One region of the Psychrilyobacter atlanticus DSM 19335 genome, then DNA from elsewhere that is predicted to be linked to it. Evidence: riboswitches for the same ligand, from Rfam matches in the RefSeq annotation. Region 1 holds a riboswitch; each other region holds the start of a gene.
The links. A riboswitch is a leader RNA that binds a small molecule or an ion and turns the genes downstream of it on or off. The one in region 1 is predicted to bind cyclic di-GMP.
Positions count from the first base shown of each region.

Region 2: another riboswitch for cyclic di-GMP. It lies ahead of K337_RS20130 (DUF7507 domain-containing protein); the one in region 1 lies ahead of K337_RS18390 (tetratricopeptide repeat protein).
Region 3: another riboswitch for cyclic di-GMP. It lies ahead of K337_RS0105925 (HD domain-containing phosphohydrolase); the one in region 1 lies ahead of K337_RS18390 (tetratricopeptide repeat protein).

Region 1 is NZ_KE384548.1:3,480-10,469, forward strand. Features, by position in the region: gene K337_RS0111650 (SulP family inorganic anion transporter) at 1-274, opposite strand, end outside; gene K337_RS19265 (MarR family winged helix-turn-helix transcriptional regulator) at 407-826, shown strand; gene K337_RS0111660 (hypothetical protein) at 986-1,303, opposite strand; gene K337_RS0111665 (putative quinol monooxygenase) at 1,504-1,791, shown strand; gene K337_RS0111670 (aldo/keto reductase) at 1,823-2,638, shown strand; gene K337_RS0111675 (flavodoxin family protein) at 2,700-3,335, shown strand; cyclic di-GMP riboswitch class I at 3,465-3,551, shown strand; gene K337_RS18390 (tetratricopeptide repeat protein) at 3,570-3,941, shown strand; gene K337_RS0111685 (hypothetical protein) at 4,051-4,425, shown strand; gene K337_RS19270 (TehB-like domain-containing protein) at 4,578-4,922, shown strand; gene K337_RS0111695 (flavodoxin) at 4,970-5,458, opposite strand; gene K337_RS0111705 (response regulator transcription factor) at 5,779-6,453, opposite strand; gene K337_RS0111710 (response regulator) at 6,450-6,990, opposite strand, start outside.
Region 2 is NZ_KE384548.1:964,845-971,834, forward strand. Features, by position in the region: partial or broken gene K337_RS20130 (DUF7507 domain-containing protein) at 1-2,488, opposite strand, end outside; cyclic di-GMP riboswitch class I at 2,632-2,707, opposite strand; cyclic di-GMP riboswitch class I at 2,800-2,875, opposite strand; gene K337_RS0116475 (NusG domain II-containing protein) at 3,021-3,395, opposite strand; gene K337_RS0116480 (phosphatidylserine decarboxylase) at 3,397-4,281, opposite strand; gene K337_RS0116485 (fimbrial biogenesis chaperone) at 4,733-5,404, shown strand; gene K337_RS0116490 (hypothetical protein) at 5,421-5,804, shown strand; gene K337_RS0116495 (fimbria/pilus outer membrane usher protein) at 5,911-6,990, shown strand, end outside.
Region 3 is NZ_KE384547.1:1,155,699-1,162,688, forward strand. Features, by position in the region: gene K337_RS0105900 (YgjP-like metallopeptidase domain-containing protein) at 1-315, shown strand, start outside; gene K337_RS17775 (alanine/glycine:cation symporter family protein) at 386-1,858, opposite strand; gene K337_RS19760 (hypothetical protein) at 2,502-2,657, opposite strand; partial or broken gene K337_RS17780 (SelT/SelW/SelH family protein) at 2,884-3,069, shown strand; cyclic di-GMP riboswitch class I at 3,285-3,374, shown strand; gene K337_RS0105925 (HD domain-containing phosphohydrolase) at 3,519-5,702, shown strand; gene K337_RS19095 (sterol desaturase family protein) at 5,832-6,599, opposite strand; gene K337_RS17790 (APC family permease) at 6,782-6,990, opposite strand, start outside.

The DNA of each region.
Region 1 (6,990 bases):
TGATCCCCATTAAAATAACTGTAGCAAATAAATATTCCAAACCATGAGTTGCTATTAAAGATGCAAAAACAACTGAGATGGCAGCTGTAGAAGAACTTATCATTGCCGGTCTTCCAGTAAAAATAGCCGCGACCAATCCCATAACTACTGCACCTTTTAAACTTAAAATTGGGCTTACCCCTGCAACAAAAGCAAAGGCGACAGATTCAGGGATAAGTGCCAATGCAACGGTTACTCCTGATAAAACTTCATTTTTTAATATTTTACTAAACATACTAACCTCCTTAAATTAAGTTGTTCGAACTTGAACAACTTAGACACTATAACACACTTCTCAACTTTGTTCAACTACGAACAAAAAAACCGTGTGGTATAATAGATATATATTAAAATTAAAGGGGGAAAAATGAAAAATAGTGTAGTAGAACTGATAAAATGTGTAAATAAAAGATTTAATGATAATTTAAAAGCAGAGTTTAAAAGCAAAGATATCCCAATAAAATTAAAACATATCGACCTTTTTATGATTTTATATGAATATGGAGAAAAAATAGAATTTAAAAATTTAGTTAAAATCTGGGGTATCTCTAAATCAACTGTATCTGAAACTATAACAAGATATGTTAAACTTGAGTTATTAAAAAAAGAGAACACGACTACAGACAAAAGACTGGTATATATATCCCTTACTGAAAAAGGAAGTGATTATACAAAAAAAATAAATGATATTACTCATGAATTTTCAGCTAAGATCAATGAATTATTAGGAGAAGATAAAAATAATTTAAAAAATATTCTTAAAGAGATTATAAAATCAGACATATAAAAAAGCGACTGGACGTTGTATCCAAGGAGCTCTAACTATTTATGATGCCGCTGGCTGGCAGTATCTTGAGATACTCTTGCAGGTATAATTTCTTCAACTAAAAAAAGATAAAGCTCACGAGATGAACTTTATCTTTTTTTAAATAATTTAAAACTAAATCTATCTACGCATATTTACAATCATAAACTCAAAATCAGCAATTATTCCTAGACATACAAGGATCATAAATAACATATATCTGCCATTTATTCGTTTAGATTTAATGAAGTCATCTTTAGCTTTTCCATCTACTGATATAATATCTTTTAAATAACAATGGTAGTTATTATCAAACCAAATGATATAATCTAAACAGGTATAATCTCTTTCAAACTTAACAATTTTACTTTTTTTTATCTTTTTATTGTGATCATAAAATTCAACTAACCCAGTTAATTTTTTTATTTCCTTCCCTTTTAACCTTAAAATTTCTTCCATAACATCTCCTTTTATACATTTTTTTAGTGTTTTTTAGTATTTTTTTAATCGATTGATTATATTACAAAGTTAGAAAACAATCAATACTTTCTATATGGAAACTACCTAACTATATGGAAACTACTTCACATATAAAACTTTTAATGATATTGTTTTATTGTGAAGAAAAAAACTAAAAAATTTTAGGAGGATCTCAAAATATGATTGCAATGGTTGTAAAAATAATAACAGAAACAAATGATATTCAAAGAATAAAAGAAGTTGCAGAAAAATTGGTAGTGGAAACTAAAAAAGAAAAAGGATGTATAGAGTATGATCTATATATAAATATAGAGGATAAAACATCTATGTCTTTTATTGAAAAATGGGAGACAAAGGATGACCTGGAAAACCATTTAAATTCTGAACATTTCAAAAGGTTGTATCCAGAGATCTGTAAATATAAAATTGACGGTGAAACAGTTTTATACGAAAAACATAGTGTATAGTCAGTTAATATAAAAAATTTGGAGGGGAATTATGCAGAGAATAACTTTGAACAATGGTATAGATATTCCTATTATTGGACTGGGAACATTCCGTGCTAAAGAAAAAGATGTTTATAATGCTGTAAAAACAGCTTTGGATTCTGGGTACAGACATATCGATACTGCTATGATCTATGGCAATGAAGTAGAAGTAGGAAGAGCTATCAAAGACAGTGGAGTTCCCAGAGAAGAACTTTTTATAACAACTAAATTATGGAATTCAGATCAGGGTTATGAAACTACTAAAAAAGCATTTGATGACTCATTAAAAAAATTAGGGCTAGAATATATCGACCTATACCTGATCCATTGGTATAAAGGGGAGGAAAAAGCCGCTGATTCATGGAAGGCCATGGAGGAACTCTATGAAACCGGCCATATAAAATCCATAGGAGTATCCAACTTTAATGTAAATCATATTGAAGATCTGTTAAAAACAGCCAAGATAAAACCTGTGATAAACCAGGTAGAGATCCATCTGGGGCTGCCCCAGTATAATTTGCAAAAATACTGTGAGTCCATGGAAATAAAGTTAGAAGCATATGCTCCTATGCAGTCAGGAGGAATTTTTGCCAATGAAGATATTAAAAAAATTGCCCAAAAACATAATAAAACAATAGCTAATATAGCTTTAAAATTTTTAGTAGACCGTGGAATAATTGTCCTTCCTAAATCTATCAAAGAGGAGAGGATCCTAAATAATAAAAATATTTTTGATTTTTCATTGGATGAAAATGATCAAATAATTTTAGAAAAGCAATGTAACGGTATGAGACTGTTCCCTGACCCAGATAACTGTTCTTTTTAATAAAAAAGAAACGCGAATTTACATCCAAATAATAATAAATTTTAGGAGTTGAGATATATTTATGAAAGTAGTAGCATTTAATGGAAGTCCCAAGGTAAATGGTAACACTAAGCAGGCTATCGATATTGTAGCAGCTGAATTAAAAAAAGAGGGAATAGAAGTAGAAGTTATCCATGTTGGAAATAAAATCATCAGAGGCTGTTTAGCATGCGGTCAATGCAGAGTCAAGTTAGATGATAAATGTATCATAAAAGATGATAACCATGTAAATGAATGGATCCAAAAAATGAAAGAAGCAGACGGTGTAATCTTAGGTTCCCCTGTACATTACTCTGCTATTGCAGGGACAATGAAATCATTTTTAGATCGTGCATTTTATGTGATGGGTGGATCATCTATGTTAAGAAATAAAGTAGGTGCCTCTGTTGTAGCAGTCAGACGTTCTGGTGGAATACCGACTTTTAATCAGCTGAATAACTTTTTAAATTATTGTGAACTAACTATGCCTACTTCTAACTATTGGAATGTAATCCACGGTACAGCACCTGGGGATATCGAACAGGATGAAGAGGGAAAACAAATCATGAGGGTTTTAGGGAAAAATATGGCTCACCTATTGAAATTAGTTGAAAATGGAAAAGGTCACGTAGAATCTCCTGAACTTGAACCCAAAACATATACTCACTTTGTAAGATAAAGAAGAGTTAAAATAATAATCTTCCTCCTACCTGTAGAGAAATCTAGTTTTGTAGGAGGTTTTTTTGATAAATAATGTTATTTTTAACGTTTTTTGCTATAATATGAACATAATGTATTAAAAATATGATTTTGAAAAAGGCAAAACAAGGGAAACTTTGTGACGCAAAACTATAGGGTCTAAATCTCATAATGGATATGACAGCCAGTTACCAAAGTTTCTTTAGGGGGCAATATGCTTAAGATTCTTATCAAAAAAGTTATTCAAAATGATTATTTAGATGAAAAAATAAAATTAAAAGAGGAAAATAGATTACTAAAAAATTGTGATAAAACCATTAAACGTAACCCAGATAATCCAATTAGTTATTTTAACCGAGGAAATCTAAAGTTTAAATCAGGAGATTATCAGGGTGCAATGAAAGATTATAATGCAGCCATAAGACTGAATCCTGAATATTTAGAGGCATATCATAGTAGAGCAATAATAAAAGAAAAATTAACTTATTATAACGGAGCTATTGCTGATTATAACTTTATTTTAAAAATAGATTCATTAGATCCATTGGCACGAAAAAATAAAAATATTATCCAGCAAAGATTTTAATCAACCTATAAAATAAATTATAGAGAAATCATAAAAAATTTGGAGGAACTTATCACTTCTTTAGTATATGAAAGGTGTAATAATATTATTTTTAAAAAGGAGTAAATATATGAAAAAAATTATTTTTTTATTTTTTATTTTATCTTTTATCTCATTCGGTTCATTTAACCCCTTCAGTCATCAAAGGTATAACTTTACCCTGGATAAGGTCTCACTTTTAAACGTTAAACTAAGTGAAAAAATTGGAGGAAGAAAATATTTTGAAGGAATCATTAAAAATAATACAGATAAAAAAATTGTAAAAGCTGAAGTTACTGTTATGTTTAAAGATAAAAATACTCCATATCATGTTGTGGGAAGGATGAATTTTTATAATTTAAAACCTAATGAACGTTCTAATTTTTTTGGGCAGAGTGTTCATGTGAATAATATTAAGGGAGAAAATTTTAAAGTTGAACTCAGTGAAGTTGTAATGGAAAAATAAATTTTTTGTATTACACTTTACTACTTTCCTCTAAATTTATAGATAGAATTATATTTATTTGCGATGTAACATGTGTTACAGAAAATATGTTAAAATCCTGGTAGAATATCCTTAAGTTAAAAGTTCAAATATAAATAAAAGAGGTGATCTATATGTTTTCAAAATTAAAACTTCCAAAGAATACAAATAAAATGGGTGAAACGCCTATTATGAATGAAAAAAATGTTTTCCCTGAAATATTAAATAAACACATGACTCCCAAGGGAAAATGGGCACAAATTGTCGTAATTAACGGTAACCTTAAATATATCCATGACGATGAGCCTGAAAAGATATTAGTAGCAGATAAGAATCATTCGATAGTTATAGAACCTGAAAGATATCACCATGTTATTTTAGATGGTAATGTTGAATTTAAAGTTGAGTTTTATAAGGTTCCGGAAAATTTAGAAAATTTTGATGATAAAGCTTCTAGACCGGGGGAAAATTTCTTATAAAATAAATAAAAAAGAACTTCTAATCTATAGATTAGAAGTTCTTTTTTCTATATCTCTTTTTTTAATTGATCTATCCACTCTTCAATTCTAGAAGATGTAAGATTATCCTGGTTATTTATATCCAGTGCCAGACCAACCAATTGATCATTTTCCAAAGCTTTACTGTCGGAAAAACTATAGCTTTCTCTTGAAGTCATACCAATTATTTCCCCACCGGCATCTCTTGCCGCTTTGGCTATAATACCTAGAGCATCACAGAAAGTATCCCCATAAGATTCCTGATCACCAGTTCCGAAAACACCTATTTTCTTTCCTGACAAATTCACATCTTTTAAAATTTCGATCCTATCACTCCAATCATCCTGAAGTTCACCATATCCCCAAGTAGAAGATCCAAACAAAATTAAATCTAAACAGTCAATATTTTTTACTCCCTGGGATATAGGCACAACTTCTGCTTCTAATTTTCCACCTAAGATTTGAGCTATTGATTCCGTATCACCTATTGTACTTCCATAATAAATTCTTACTTTCATCTTGCCCTCCTTTTTGCTTTCCAAAAGATTTGTAATTCAAAGTATTTTAACTTAAAATCATTATATGAATAAAGGGATAAATTGTCAAGAAATATATTTAAAATTAAGAGAACTTTACAGTTCCTAAAAAATCACAAAAAAAAGCAGATAGGATAACCTATCTGCTTTTAGTTTAAACTAATATTTTATTTTAAAATTTTAATTACTCTAAAATCCCCATATCACTTACCTTATGAGGTTCTGTATTTTTTTCTTTTAAGAAAAAATGAAGAATAGTCATCACCAATGGCTCCAACAAATCAACTTAAAAACTTCTAAGTTTACAACCTTTCCCTCAAAATATATCCCCTTCCCTGGAGAGATTCAATGTGGTTATCAAAGGTAGAAAGTTTATTCTTGAGTTTTCTTATATACACATCTATAATTCTATTCCCCTGAATAAATTCATCCTCCCATACCCTCTCATAGATATTTCTCCTGGCAAGAGCCACTCCCCTATTTTTTGCTAAAAAAACAAGGAGGTTGTACTCAGTTTTAGAGAGTTTGATCTCCTGACCATCTTCCTTCACACTATTAGCAGAGAGATTGATAAGAATATCTCCTATCTGAAGAACCTCTACCGTAGCAGTATTTTTTCGTTCCACAGCTCTTATCCTAAGGATCACCTCATGGATATTAAATGGCTTTTTTACATAATCATCTGCCCCTTTAGTAAAACCGTCTACTATATCCTGCTCCTCAGTTTTTCCTGTGAGCATTATTATGTGGGGAGCCCCGTAAACTCTCGGGTGACTTCTTATCTTTTCACAGACCTCCAGGCCATCTATCCCCGGCAGGTATAGATCCAAAAGTATAAGCTCTGGGCTCATATTTACTATCATCTGTAAGGCAGCTTCCCCAGATGAAGTTGTACTCACATCAAATCCCTCTTCCTTTAAAGCTTTTTCCAAATGATTTCTTGTTATCAGACTGTCTTCTACAATTAATATCTTCATATACTATCCCCTTTTTCAATTCTCTCCCTTAAACTATTCCATCTAATTTCTATATTCTTTAAATATTTTATTTTTTGTTCTAAGTTTTCTGAATCCCTTTCAATTTCTTCCAAAAGAATTCTTATTTTATCCTCTTTCAGATATGAAAATTCTCCTTTAAGTTTATGGGCATAATATTTTATTTTCCCATAAGATTTTTCTTCCAATGCTTTTTTCAGCTGGGAAATCCCTTTTGGTATTTCCTTTAAACAATCAGCTATTATCCCTTCGCTACCCAACTCATCGACTAATCTTTCAACCTTTAGTTGAGGTATAAGATTTTCAATGGCCTCTATAAGATCATCTCTTTGAAAAGGTTTGGTCACATAGGCATCCAATGATCCCTTCAGAGCTTTTATTCTATCCTCCAAAAACGCATTCGCAGTTATTGCCACAACAGGTAGTTTCATATCTATTTTTTTTATTCTCTCAGCCAATTCATATCCATCCATCTCGGGCATCTGTATATCTGTAAACACGATATCAATATCATCTGTC
Region 2 (6,990 bases), 960 kb from region 1:
TTACACTTGAATTATTCGTTACCTTTATTGCATATGTTAATTTCTCATCTGCTTCGGCTATATCATTCGTATTTGCATCTGTTACTGTTTTTTCTACTAATAAATTTGTTTTAGCTGTTGCACTTTCTATTGCTGTCTTCGTAATATTTGAATCTTTCGTTGTACCTCCATATGATACCGTTGCCATATTATCTATTGTTTCTCCCGGTACTGTATTTAATGGATATATTGCTTTCAATTCAAAACTTACTGTTACTGATTTTCCTGCTTCTATTTCCGGTAATGTTACTCCGGTTTTTATGTTTCCTGTTGCTCCTACTAAATTCGTCGCTGTCTGTCCATCAAAGAACTTTGAGTCTAATAGGTCTGTTAATACTGCGCCTACTACTTTTACACTTGAATTATTCGTTACCTTTATTGCATATGTTAATTTCTCATCTGCTTCGGCTACATCATTCGTATTTGCATCTGTTACTGTTTTTTCTACTAATAAATTTATAATAGATAAACCCTTTACTGTTGCTGGTTCTGTTATAGGTGTTAATACTTTACTGTCAATAGTATTCGCATTAAATGTCGCAGGATATACTATCGTTCCAGCATTTAAATCATCTTGCGTTACTGTATGTGTTACTTCTGCTACTGCTTTTTCTCCCGGTAACAATACTGTTTTTGTTGGATCAATTAATTTAATCCCACCTGTATTGTCTTTATCTGTAATCTTAATATCTTTTAAAGTACCTGTACCAGTATTTTCTAGTGTCACTGTATAAGTTACAACATCTCCTACTTTGCTATATTCAGTAACAACTGATTTATCATCTTTATCTGTGATCGTTGGTGTATTACTTACTTTAAACTTATACGTTGCTGGAATTCCAGTAGCTATAGCTGTCGCACTCTTTCCTATTACGTTTCCATCTGGTTTTACAGCTCTAAAGTTTGCAGTATTTATTACCTTTCCATTATCCACATCATCTTGAGTTACTATATATTCTCCAGTTCCTATAGCTATTTCTCCATCTTCTTCTCCCTGTTTTGGTGGTAAAAGTATTGTTTTGTCCAATTGAACACCTGGTACCTTTAAATCTGAGATAGATACATCTTTTAATGTTTGAGTTCCCGTATTGGTTATACTGAATTTATATACAATTATATCTCCTGCTTTTGTATAGTTTTCTTTTGTCTTTGTATAGTCTTCTCCATCCTTTATATGATCTATTCTTTTAGTTACTTCCAATCCCTCAACTATATTTGCGTATACTGTTGCTTCTGCAGCTGCATAAAGATATTCTTTAGGGTCGCTGCCTTTTTTTGTCGCCTCTACCGCTGCAGTTCTTACTATACTCCCTTTATCTATATCGCCTTGTGTTATACTTCCTTCTATACTCGAATCAAGAACTGTTTTAGTTCCATATGTTACAACACTCTGACCAGCTTTAAGTTCGTCCCATGTGCTTTGTACAAGTCCGATATCAGATTCTCCTGCATTATCTGATATATCTATACCATCCTTCAATTTGATATTGGTAAGAGTTTCCCCCCCTGTATTTGTTATTGTTATTTTATATTTAACGGTATCTCCTAATTTATAGTTATTTCCACTAACAACCTCTTTCTTTATGTCTAATTTATAATCATTTGTCGGTATAGTTCCTCTGACTATAGGGTTACGAAATTTATGTTCATTCATCCATTGCCCTGTTGATGAAGTAAATCCAAAATAAACGTATCTCCCTCCTAAATATTCCCCTACAATATCTCCAAAGTAAGTATCTGTATAAGTTTTTATTCCATCCCTAAAAGTATATTTAAATGTTTTAGACGAAGCATCCCAATCAAAGGTAACCTTATGCCACTCTCCATCTTCCATTTCATCTATTTCTTTATAAGATGTTCCACCTTTAATTCCAGAATTTCTAGTAGTTCCAATTTCTCCCTCAGCTATAAAAGCAATATGGTCCTTTATTAAATCCCCCATTATATCACTAGGGCATTGTGGGTCATAATTAGGATTTGTATAAGTATCAAATTTAACTCCAAAGGATTTTTCAAATTTTCCTCCTAAGTCGTTTCTACCACCATAACCTATATTTTGTCCATTTCTAGCATAGTTCATATCTTTATAATCCGAAGATTTAAAAGCAAAGGCCATTCCATCTGCTCCTATATCAATGTTTCCATTTACATCAACATATGATGAATCCGTACTACGGTTGGGATATTGAGTCTCATAATCTTTAAGACTCATCGTTTTCCTGTTCCCCAAATATATCTCATATTCAAAATGAAAATCTTCATTTAAATCAAACATATTCCGTGACCAGACTGCACCGACTTTATACCCTTCATCAGGGGTTATCCTTACCTCACTTCCACTTTTTACCGCATCTTCATAGTATAGAAAATTACTGTAGTTTCCATTAACCTCTTTCCCCCATAATGACATTGATATAACTAATAAAAACAATAAAACTATTTTCTTCATCTTTCCTTCTCCCCTAGTAAACTTAATATTTTATTCTATATCTATTTTAAATTCATAATTCCAAAGATTAAAAAATCCTTAATGTAACCTAAAAAATAAGCTAACAACCGTTATTTTATATAAAAAAATACAGATCCCGTAAGATCTGCAACTGGCTGCCATTTTAAAGGCCCTTTAGTTTTGCGTCACAGGATTTCTCCTGTTTTGCCAAAAATTATATTTTTTATTCTTTAAAAATTAAAAATTCCTTAAACAACCTAAAAATAAGCTAACAACTGTTTTTTTTCATAAAAAAATACAGATCTCGTAAGATCTGCAACTGGCTGCCATTTTAAAGGCCCTTTAGTTTTGCGTCACAGAGTTTCCTCTGCTTTGCCAAAAATGATATTTTTTATTTTTCCACCTAATAGGATAACATTTTCTATATATATTTTCAAGATTTTTATGAAAAATGTATGTATTATTTAGAAATAAAAAAAATGAATTCTATATTTTATAGAACTCATTCTTTTCATTATATTTTAAACAGTCTCTATCGCAGGATAAAATCCACCTCATCCTCTTCTTTTCCTACTATCTTTATTAAAAGTTTATCCGGAACTCCTATAATAGTCTGCCCAGATCTCTCTATCCACCCCTGCTTGACACATAACTTCCTCGGTGAATACGAAGAAGTTACCCTTATCTTATTATCTTTTAATTTTATTCCTACTCCTCCAATATCTGTATCAACATAGAATTCCTTCTCTGCTTTTTGGAGTTTATATGTGTATTTCAATTGATTATTTACATATATTTCAGCTCTCTCTGCCTTAGTTTCCTTAATTTTATGGACATTCATGCCTAAAGTCAAAAAAATCCCTATGATCAATCCATAGATTATCAGATCTCCCCTTTTAAAATACATCTTATTCTCCTATTTTTTCACCCATATAAACCTTAGTTTCATAGCCATTTTTTGTATTCTTTAAAATATCATCATCTATCCTAACCTTACCTTTTTCAAACAACAACAGTACCGAAGATCCACCAAAGGTAAAGTACCCCTTTTCCTCTCCTTTTTTTATATCGCTATTAGGAGTATAGGTCTGTTCAATTCCTCCTACCATGGTAGCTCCTATCTCTGAAATCAAAATATCCCCATATTCACTGGTTTTCAGTGTAGTCAATTCTCTCTTATTTTCACAGAATACTCCAAAATTATCTTTTATTGCATAGGGGGATACAGAATAATAATATCCATCTATTTTATTTCTACTGCCAATTTCTCCAGCAGCAGGAAAATGATATCTATGATAATCTGCAGGGGCTAACCTTACAACTATCATACTTCCACCCCTGTATTTTTCCCACAACTCTTTATTATTCAGATATTTTTCTAAACAAAATTCAGTCCCTTTCACAAAGAATTTATCCCAATCATTGATCTCTTGAAATCCTATTGCCTTTCCATCAGCAGGAGAAACCAATCCATCCTCTATTTTTCTTGCATTGGGCTTTAGCTTTCTGTAAAAAAAATCATTAAATGAAGTAAATTCTCCTACTTTCTTTTGAGATTCACTCATATCTATATGATTATCCCTCACAAAATCTTCTATCTTATTGATTGAAGTTTTTTGATCCATCAATTTCCCATAAAAAGAAGACAAACATTTTCTCTTTACCAGCAATTCCAAAGGTAGTTTCCCAAATGGATTATGGTATAAAAATTTTAAAAAACTTTCTCCCGGGACATTTTCAACCAATATCTTATTTGTTTTTCTATCTATATATTCAATCTTATCTAATTTCATATTTTATCTCTCCTATCAACTCTTAGTTTTTAATGGTTATCTCATATATTATATCATAAAAACACATGTATTTAAAAAATATTACATTTCATATGAATTTTATAGTGATCTTTATCTTTTTTATTTTTAAATAACTTATATTATCAAATTCAATTCAATATTTAAAAGATTATTTAATCAATTTTATGTTTTTTAACCAAATAAAAATTCATTTTTTCAGAGCCAATTTAAACCTAAAAAAATATAATATAGACTATAAAGTCAATACGTTATATAAATATTTTTTTTACTCCCTGTAATTTTTTCTTTAATTATATTAAAAAATATAATTACATTTTTATATTATTTTATCATTGCTTTATTCTTACAAAAATGTTACAATCTTTTGTAAAAACTTAAATTTCAATTAAAAAATAATTAAAAAAACTAACTTAAATAGGGGGAATCATTTATGAAAAAAATAATAGTAAGTCTATTAGTAGGTTTAACTGTCTCAGCCAATGTCTTTGCCATATCAATATCACCTAAGATAATCGAAGCTAAATTAGTTAATCAAGAAGTATTCAAGGAAATCAGGGTAAAAAATGATACCAATACTCCAAAGAGATATAAAGTATCCATAATCAAACCTATTAATATTGGTTCTGATGATTATTATATCGGGAATCATATAGAATTTTATCCTCCCATACTAAACTTAAAACCCAATGACACTAAATCAATAAAATTACTTATAGAAGACTTTAAAGACCTTCAAGATGGTGAATATAGATGTTATTTATCCCTCGATGAAATAACACCTTCAAATGCAAAGGGAATATCCATAAGGATAAATTTGAACTCTGCCATCTATGCCAATAAGGGAAAATTAAATAAAAGTCTCGAAATTAATGACTTTAAAATTAATGATACCCACGTCCAAGGAGTCATAGAAAATAAGGGGAATACGTCACTAAAGATCATAGCAAGATATCTAATGGATGACGGGACTACAGTCGATCATGAGTTTTTTATTGGAAGAAAGGGAAATCACGACCTTAAGTATAATGGAAAAAATAAGGTTGTTCAAGTGGATTTACTGGACAGGGACACTAAGAAACATATAAAAACATTAAAAATTTAAAATAGGAGGAAAATTTATGAAAAAATTATTATTAGGAGCGTTACTGGTTGTGGGGTCGATAAGTTATGGAGAAGCCACTGCTTCGACAGAGGTAAAAATTACAGCAAATGTTGTGGCAACAGGTTCAATAGAAGTTCGACAGGGTGACGCAAAAGTAACAGACCTTGTCTATGATGGTACTGAAGAAGTACTCAATGTTGTATTTACAAGTACCAATAAGACTACATTACAGACAATAACCGCAAAGGATATTACCATGAAGAATGGTGATGAAAATGAACAGTTTTTAATATCTGTCAATGCGAATAATAGCTCAGTAACTCTAGAAAAACAAGATCTCACAAAAGTAGATGATGGAAACTTTAATGGAACACTTATTGTTAAGGCTACATATCAATAAAAATTTAATGGGGTACCTAGTATCCCATTATTTATATTCAAGTTATATTTTATAAACAAATAAAATTACACTCTGGTATTTTAAACATTGTAACAAGGAGAGATCGATGAAAAAAAGAATTTTAATTGTGGCTTTATTTATTTTTAGCTGCCTTACCTATTCCAATGAAGAAATCCCCTTAACTCTTAAGGTTAAATCCTATGAACAGGGGTTTTTTAAAGTTATTAAATCAGACAGCAATAAAATATATCTGAGTTTTTCAAAATTCTTGTCGGTCATTGAAAGCAATGGATATACAAATAATAATGGGTTGCTTAAGGCAGAGGTGAACAGCAGCGATTTTATCATTGTTGATACGAATAAACAGACGATCTTATTTAATAATAATAAACAAAATTTCTTAAAAGAAGACCTTATGACTATCAACAAGGATATATATATATCCACCGATATATTGGGAATTCTGGGAGAAGTTAAATACGATGAAAATTCACTGACCCTTGAATTACAGCCGAACTTTGAATTAAAATATGAAACTATGAATCTTATATACAATAAGAGAACTAATCTGGAAAATAATAATAATAAACCAAAAAAACTGAGAGGCAGAACAATATTTATAGAAAATAAAATATTTACCCTAGGAAGGTTAAAACTTAACTATGAAAATTCAGATTTGGGAAATGGTTTCGACAACGATACCCTGTCAATTGATTATACAAATAGATTATTATATGGAAATTTTAACACCTCATTGGATCTTACCGATGGAGTAGATTGGGATACCTGGAATCTTAAATATGATAAATCATTTTTACCTTTTTTAAAAAATAAAGAACTAATCTTTGGGGACAGCTACACTCAAAATGACAACCTGTCCAACCATGAAATAAGGGGAATAAGTCTTAAATCTGCTAAATTTACCACACAATATGGGAAAACCGATATAACAGGTTATAGCAACAATGGGAATATAGTTGAGTTGTATAAAAATAATCGACTTTATGAATATCAAAAAGTTAAAAATGGGAAATATATTTTTAAAGATATAGACGTATCCAGTGATACAGATCTCAAAGTAAGAATATATGATGAGAATAATAACTATACAGAAGAATTTATTACGGTAAAATCATTTGCCGAGATACAGGAAAAAGGACAATGGGACTATCAGTTTAACTATGGA
Region 3 (6,990 bases), on a different contig from region 1:
CTGTCAAAGGTAGTTTACGATGGAAAGATAATTTTAGAAAATCAAGCTTTGGGTCTTCACTCATATATTCCCAGGAAACAGGGTAAAAAAACAAAGGTAAAAAATGAAATAAAGATAGCTTCTAAGTTTAAAAAAATGCCGTTAAAGTTTTTGGAGCATATAGTGGTACATGAATTAGCTCATTTAAAGGAAAAAAATCATGATAAGGCTTTTTATAGATTGTGTCAATCTATGGAAGATAATTGTGGTGAGGTAGAATTAGATTTGAGAATTTATCTTACTTATGTAGATATATATAAGGAAGAACTTTATTAAAAAAAAGACAGCCACTAGTTACTTGTAACTAGTGGCTGTCTTTTTTTATTCTTGATTAACTATTTAAAATTTAAACGTTATGATGATGTTTTTTATAATCTGGATGATGTTTATATCCACCTTCCCAAAATTCTGCATTTTTTACTCCCATTTTTATAGAATCATATTGAGGATCTAAACCTTGAGATTTTTGTTCTTCATAGTCTTTTAGACTCTGGAGTGCCGGCTTTCTTAAAAGAATAATAGCAATAATATTTAACCACGCCATAAGCCCTACTCCTACATCTCCTAGACCCCAAGCCAATGATGCTGTTCTAACTGCACCATAGTAAATAGCAGCGAGTAGTGCAAATCTCATTAAATTGACAACCAGTTTATGGTGATGTCCTCCTTTAAATAAATAAACAATACAGGTTTCTGCATAGTAGTAATAAGCCATTAAGGTCGTGAATGCAAATAAAAATAATGCAATAGCAACAAATTTACTACCAAAACCTGGCATAAAAGAATCCACTGCCATCTGTGTATAAGCTGGACCATACTCAACACCTGGAATATTTTCAACGATGAAACCACCGACGTTGTCACGGACATTATATGCACCTGTTAACAGAATCATAAATCCTGTTGCACTGCAGACAAACAATGTATCTATATAAACTGAAAATGCTTGAACTAACCCTTGCTTAGCAGGATGAGAAACCTCAGCCGCACCGGCTGCCATAGGACCAGTACCTTGACCAGCTTCGTTAGAATAAATACCACGTTTTACACCCCATGAGATTGCCATTCCTAAAATTCCACCAAAAGCTGCATTTACTCCAAATGCACTCTTGATAATCAACATGAAAACAGCCGGAAGCTGTGCAATATTAACAACAATAATGATAAGGGCAACAAGAATATAAGCTCCTGCCATAAATGGCACAAGAATTTCAGCTGCTTTACCCATACGATGGACTCCACCAAAGATAATAGTACCTAAAAGAATAACGATTATAGCACCTGTTATATAAGGGCTGAGACCGAAAGCAGTATTTACACTACTAGCTATACTGTTTGCTTGAACCCCTGGCAATAAAAATCCCATTGCAACTACCGAAGAAACGGCAAATAGCACAGCATACCATTTTATACCGAGACCTTTTTCTATATAGTACGAAGGTCCACCACGATATTGATTGTCAATTTCAACCTTGTAAATTTGAGCTAACGCTGATTCCACAAAAGCAGAACCTGCACCTAAAAATGCTATTACCCACATCCAAAATAACGCTCCGGGACCACCGAGAGCAATGGCTGTTGCAACACCTGCGATATTACCAGTTCCTACTCTACCAGAAACAGCTAGTGCAAATGCTTGGAAAGAAGAAACACCCTGTTCAGATTCTTGACCACCAAAAAGTAGTCTTATCATTTCTTTCAGATGGCGTATCTGCATAAATCGCGTTGCAAACGAGAAGTAAAGTCCTGTTGCAAGAAGTAAATACACCAGTACTGGACTCCAAATTATCGAGTTGAGAAAATCAACAGCTTGACCCATAAATAACCTCCTTAAATAAAAAAATAATACTATGGCATTGTTTAATTTAATTAGAATATATTTTGATTACAATTCTATATTCTTTTTTTATGATGAAATTCCTTTTTTTTTGGTATAAAAAATTAAAAATCACACTAGAGCTTATATTTTTAGGGGCTAACTAAAAAAACAGGATGAATTATCCTGCTTTAAATATTATTGTTTTTTATTAATTGTTGAATTATATAATTTTTTAATATATCTACTGGGTATATAATTCATTAACTTATTTATTTTATCAACGAGAAAAATTAACTATTTAAAATATTGGGTATATATTCCACAATTTTTTATAACTTTTAGAATAAAAATTTCGTAATTTTATTTTTTCTCTATTTCCCCCTTTTAATATAATATGCTTTATTAAAATATCAATATAAGTTTGCGTATGATAGATATAATCAATTTTCTCGTTAGAACTTAAAGGTGGTTCTATATTAGGTATGTTAATAAATAAAACTCCTTGGATATTTTTCTTCAGGACCATTTTAAGACCTTTTTTATTTGAAATCTCCATAGCTTTATAAAAATTATCATAAATATTTTTAGTCGAAACCATAATATGCCTCCATTTTAGGATTTTATTTCTATTTTAATAAAGATATTATATTACTCCACTTATTCCCCTAGCATAACGAGCATTTTTTTTCTTACACAATGGACAAATCTTCTTATATGGAACTCCAAGAGAATCTACTGCTGTTTCAAATTTTTTTTTGCATTTTAAACATTTTATTATTTTAGTATTTTTATTATTCATATGTCCCCCTATTCACTTATAATTCTTAGAATTTTTAATAGTTCCTTAAATTTAATAGTTCTTTATACTATAGGTAGTGTTATTTTCCTTTTATTTTTACAAATATAAAGGAAAATACTTAACTTACTCGTATAAAATTATGATAAAAATATAATTATAAAGGAGGTAACGTATGAAACCTATATTATCAATTGAGTTTTGTACATCATGAGGGTATGCAGAGAAAGCAGTGGATGCTATTGGAGCCTTGGTAGGGTTCTATAAAAATTATTTCTTAGAGTTTAAACTTATCCCTTCGTCTGGAGGTGTATTTGAAGTTAGATTTGAAGACAAACTTTTGTTTTCTAAAAAAAAAGCGGGAAGATTTCCAGAGTTAGATGAGTTAATTGAACTTGTAAAAAACGAAATATAGAAATAATTAAAAAAAAACTTAATCATAATAAAATTTTAAGAAAATTAAAGTTAAAAAAACAGAGGGAAGTATCTCTGTTTTTTTATTATCTATATTTTATTGTTAGATTTATTTTTTATACTCCTATCCTTGATTTTTATTATAAATATATATATAATATATTTAATTTGATTTTAAGATTATTAAAATCAAAGTTTAAAGAGATTAAAAAATAATTCTGAAAAAGGCAAAGCAGAAGAAATTCTGTGACGCAAAACTAAAGGGTCTAAGTCTATATTATTTAGAGATGACAGCCAGTTGCCAAAACTTTTTTAGAGGTGTGCTATTTGTGTGATACAAAGTAGCCTCTTTTTTATTTTGCCTAATTTAAATATTATTCTGTATGAGCTTTAAGATTAACTTGATAAAGAAGAATTGTTAGACACTACTGAAAGCATTTGGAGGTTTATATGTATAAAATTTTATGGCCGATTTTTTTCTTTTTGTATATTTCATCCTTTGGGATGGATACACTAAAAATTGAATTAACTAAAGAGGAAAAGGAATGGGTTAAGCTGAATCAACGTAAAAATATAACTATTTATATGGATGAAAATAGGGGAATATTAAATTATCATTCAAATGGACGAAGGAGGGGAGTTTTCCCTAAAATCATTAAATTTCTGGAAAGAAACACAGGACTAAAATTTCAGGTGATTAATGAAGATACTGACAAATTTGAAAGATCTGTGGATTCGGGTTTTCCTGATATCGTAATGGGGGTAGAGGACTACAAAAGAAACAATAAAAAATATATTTATATAAAAAAATCACTGAACTTAGATGGAGTGATGATAACCAGAAATGATTATCCATCCATTGATTTTAAGACAGATATCTCCAATAAAATAATTGTTTGTATGGAAGGTGATCTGATAAAAGATAAAATTTTGAAAAAGTATGGAAATTCAGTAAAACTTATCCTTAAACCAACGAGAAAGGGAGCTATGGATTCTCTTTTATTAGGAGAGGCAGATATCTATATTGAAGATTATGAGGATGGATTAAAATATCTGATTGAAAATCCGGAAACAAAAGCTAGAATAAACTATCTTTCAAATGACCTTGAAACTGACTATTATATAGGGGGAAAATCAGAATATAAACAATTATTAAATCTGGTTGAAAGATTATTAAATCGTGCTGATATAACAATGAAGTTTTTTTATGATGAATCTGTGGAATACACAAAAAATAAGGTGAAGATTTCAAATGAAATAAAAAAATATATGGAAGAAAAAAAGGTTATAAAAGTTTTTATCCCAAAAGTAGATGATATTCCACAGCTTTATCACAGAGATAAATTTGGGAATAAAGCTGGATTTTTGGTGAATTATTTCAATGAAATAGAAAAAATAATGGGATTGAAAATAGTTTTAGAAGAAAACGATTCACCTTCTTCTTTTGATATTAATCCCTTTATATTATCGGTGAATGGAAAAGAATTAAACAATAAAGAGCACCTTTCCACAGAACCCTATGTAGAAGCTCAATTCTCAATCTTCAACAGGGCAGACGAGGGATATATTCCATATTCTGATGATCTAGAAATCTATAAGATAGCCGTGGTAGGAGGATCTCTTATTGAAAAATATCTTTTGAGTAAAGGGTTAAAGGATAACTTAGTAACCTTCAAAACAATTGAAGAAACTATGACTGCTGTGAGTGAAGGTGATGCAGATATTCTTATAGGGAGAATACAGTATATTGACAAACTCTTAAAAAAGTATCGTATAGAAAACATAAAAATAGCAGGAATTATGCCTGATAAGATAGACTTGAGGTTTGGTGTCCCTAAAAAAGACGAAATACTTTATTTTCTGATAAATGGTTTCAACAATGATTTTTCCTATGGGATAAAAATGAATAAAGATGAATTTTTTTCAAAAAATACGGAAATAGCAAAGGACTATAAATTTTCTATTATTATATTACTGATTTCAATTCTTGGGTTTTTAGGAGTATACATTCATTTAAAAAGATTTAAAAAAGTATACAATAAATTAAAAAATATAACGATAGGTCTAGTGGAGACTCTGGAGAGTGCAAATACTTATAATGATGAAGATACCGGTGCACACATAAAGCGGCTAAATCAATATTCAGAATTATTGGCTGAAGAACTTAAATTATCAAATTCTTTTGTAAATGAAATAGGACTATACGCTTCCCTTCATGATATAGGTAAAATAGGGATTTCAGATGCCATCCTAAAAAAACCAGGGAAACTGACAGAGGAAGAGTTTGAGATCATGAGAAGCCACATAGAAATTGGTTACAACCTTATAAAGGATTTAGATGTAAGTCCAGTGGCATCAAATATAGTCAGGTATCATCATGAAAAATGGAATGGGAAAGGTTATGGAAAGGGACTCAAAGGAGAAGAGATTCCTGTAGAAGCAAGAATAGTGGCATTGGCAGATGTGTATGATGCTTTACGGCAGGAACGAGTTTATAAAAAAGCCTTTACCCATGAAAAATCTATGGAAATAATAATTTCTGAGAGTGGTAAACATTTTGACCCTAGAATAGTTGAAATCTTTATAAAAAAACATGAGAATTTTCGGGATATATTTGAAGAGAGTAAGGTGTAATTTATAAATAAAAAAATTCTTAAAAATAAACTTTATTCCCTTTTAAGGGAATTAAATTTATTATTTTCATTTAAGATTAATTTCAAAAGGGCGCTATAAATTCAGCGTCCTTTTATTTGGGGTTATTTATCATTTTTCTATAAAGGGTTGTTTTATCATATATGAAAAATACTGATATTTCTCTTCTATATATCCAGGTATTCCATACTTAGGTGTAGATATATCTCTCTGGGGGAGAAATGTTCCAAAAATTTTATCCCATAGGATAAGAAAGGATGAGAAGTTGGAGTTTGATTCTTTCCACTTTAAAGAATGATGGATCCTATGGAGATATGGTGTCACAATAATCTTTGAAAGAAAAATATCTAAGCTTCGGTTGATCCTTATATTGCTGTGATGAAAATAAACATTTACATTAAATATTACATCATAAAATAAAAGAGCCTCTACAGGTATCCCTATTAGAAGTATAAAGGGCAGTTTGAAGAGGTGCCCCATGAGTACCTCAAAAAAATGAAACCTCAGGGCAGAAGAAGCGTTGAGAAGCCTGTCTGTATGATGAATTGTGTGAAAGTGCATCAGAAATGAGTTCCTGTGGAGCAGCCGGTGCCACCAGTAATTTATACAGTCTAAAACTATAACTCCTAAGAGGAGTTTGAATCTGTAGTCTAAAGGGATCATATTAATAATTCCTATTTCTAGGTTTTCAAGGTATTTAGCTAAAGTATAAACTGTAAAAAGTGAAAAATATCTTCCAATAAATAAGTTGACCACTCCAAGACCAATATTATTTATATCGTGTCTTTTTCCACCAATATTTTTATTTACCTGTGGGATTATTCTTTCCAATATAAATAATAGAAAAAAAAATCCTCCCATCAATATCAATCTTTCCATAATTTCCTCTCCTCAAATGAATTTGATGTATATAAAATTGTTTATTTAGATAATAAATTATTTTAAATTTCATAAACACATGTCATTTTATACCCTTATATTTTTTATTTTCCTTCTTTTATTGGAATTGCTCTGAAGAGGTATAAAAAAACCAGTTAAATCAATAACTGGTTCTTATCTTTTTAATTTAATTTTCCTCTGACAAAAAGAACTGAATTAAGACCTTCGCTCATATCCATGAGTTTATTGTAGTATGGGATCTCTTGATCTTTTTCAGGGAGGCTGAGACCTATTAAAACTAAACTTGTTCCAGAGGAGTTTTCTTTTATTGTTTTATTAATATTATTATTAGAAACGATAATTTCCACTTCTGCATCAACTCTTAAGGTTA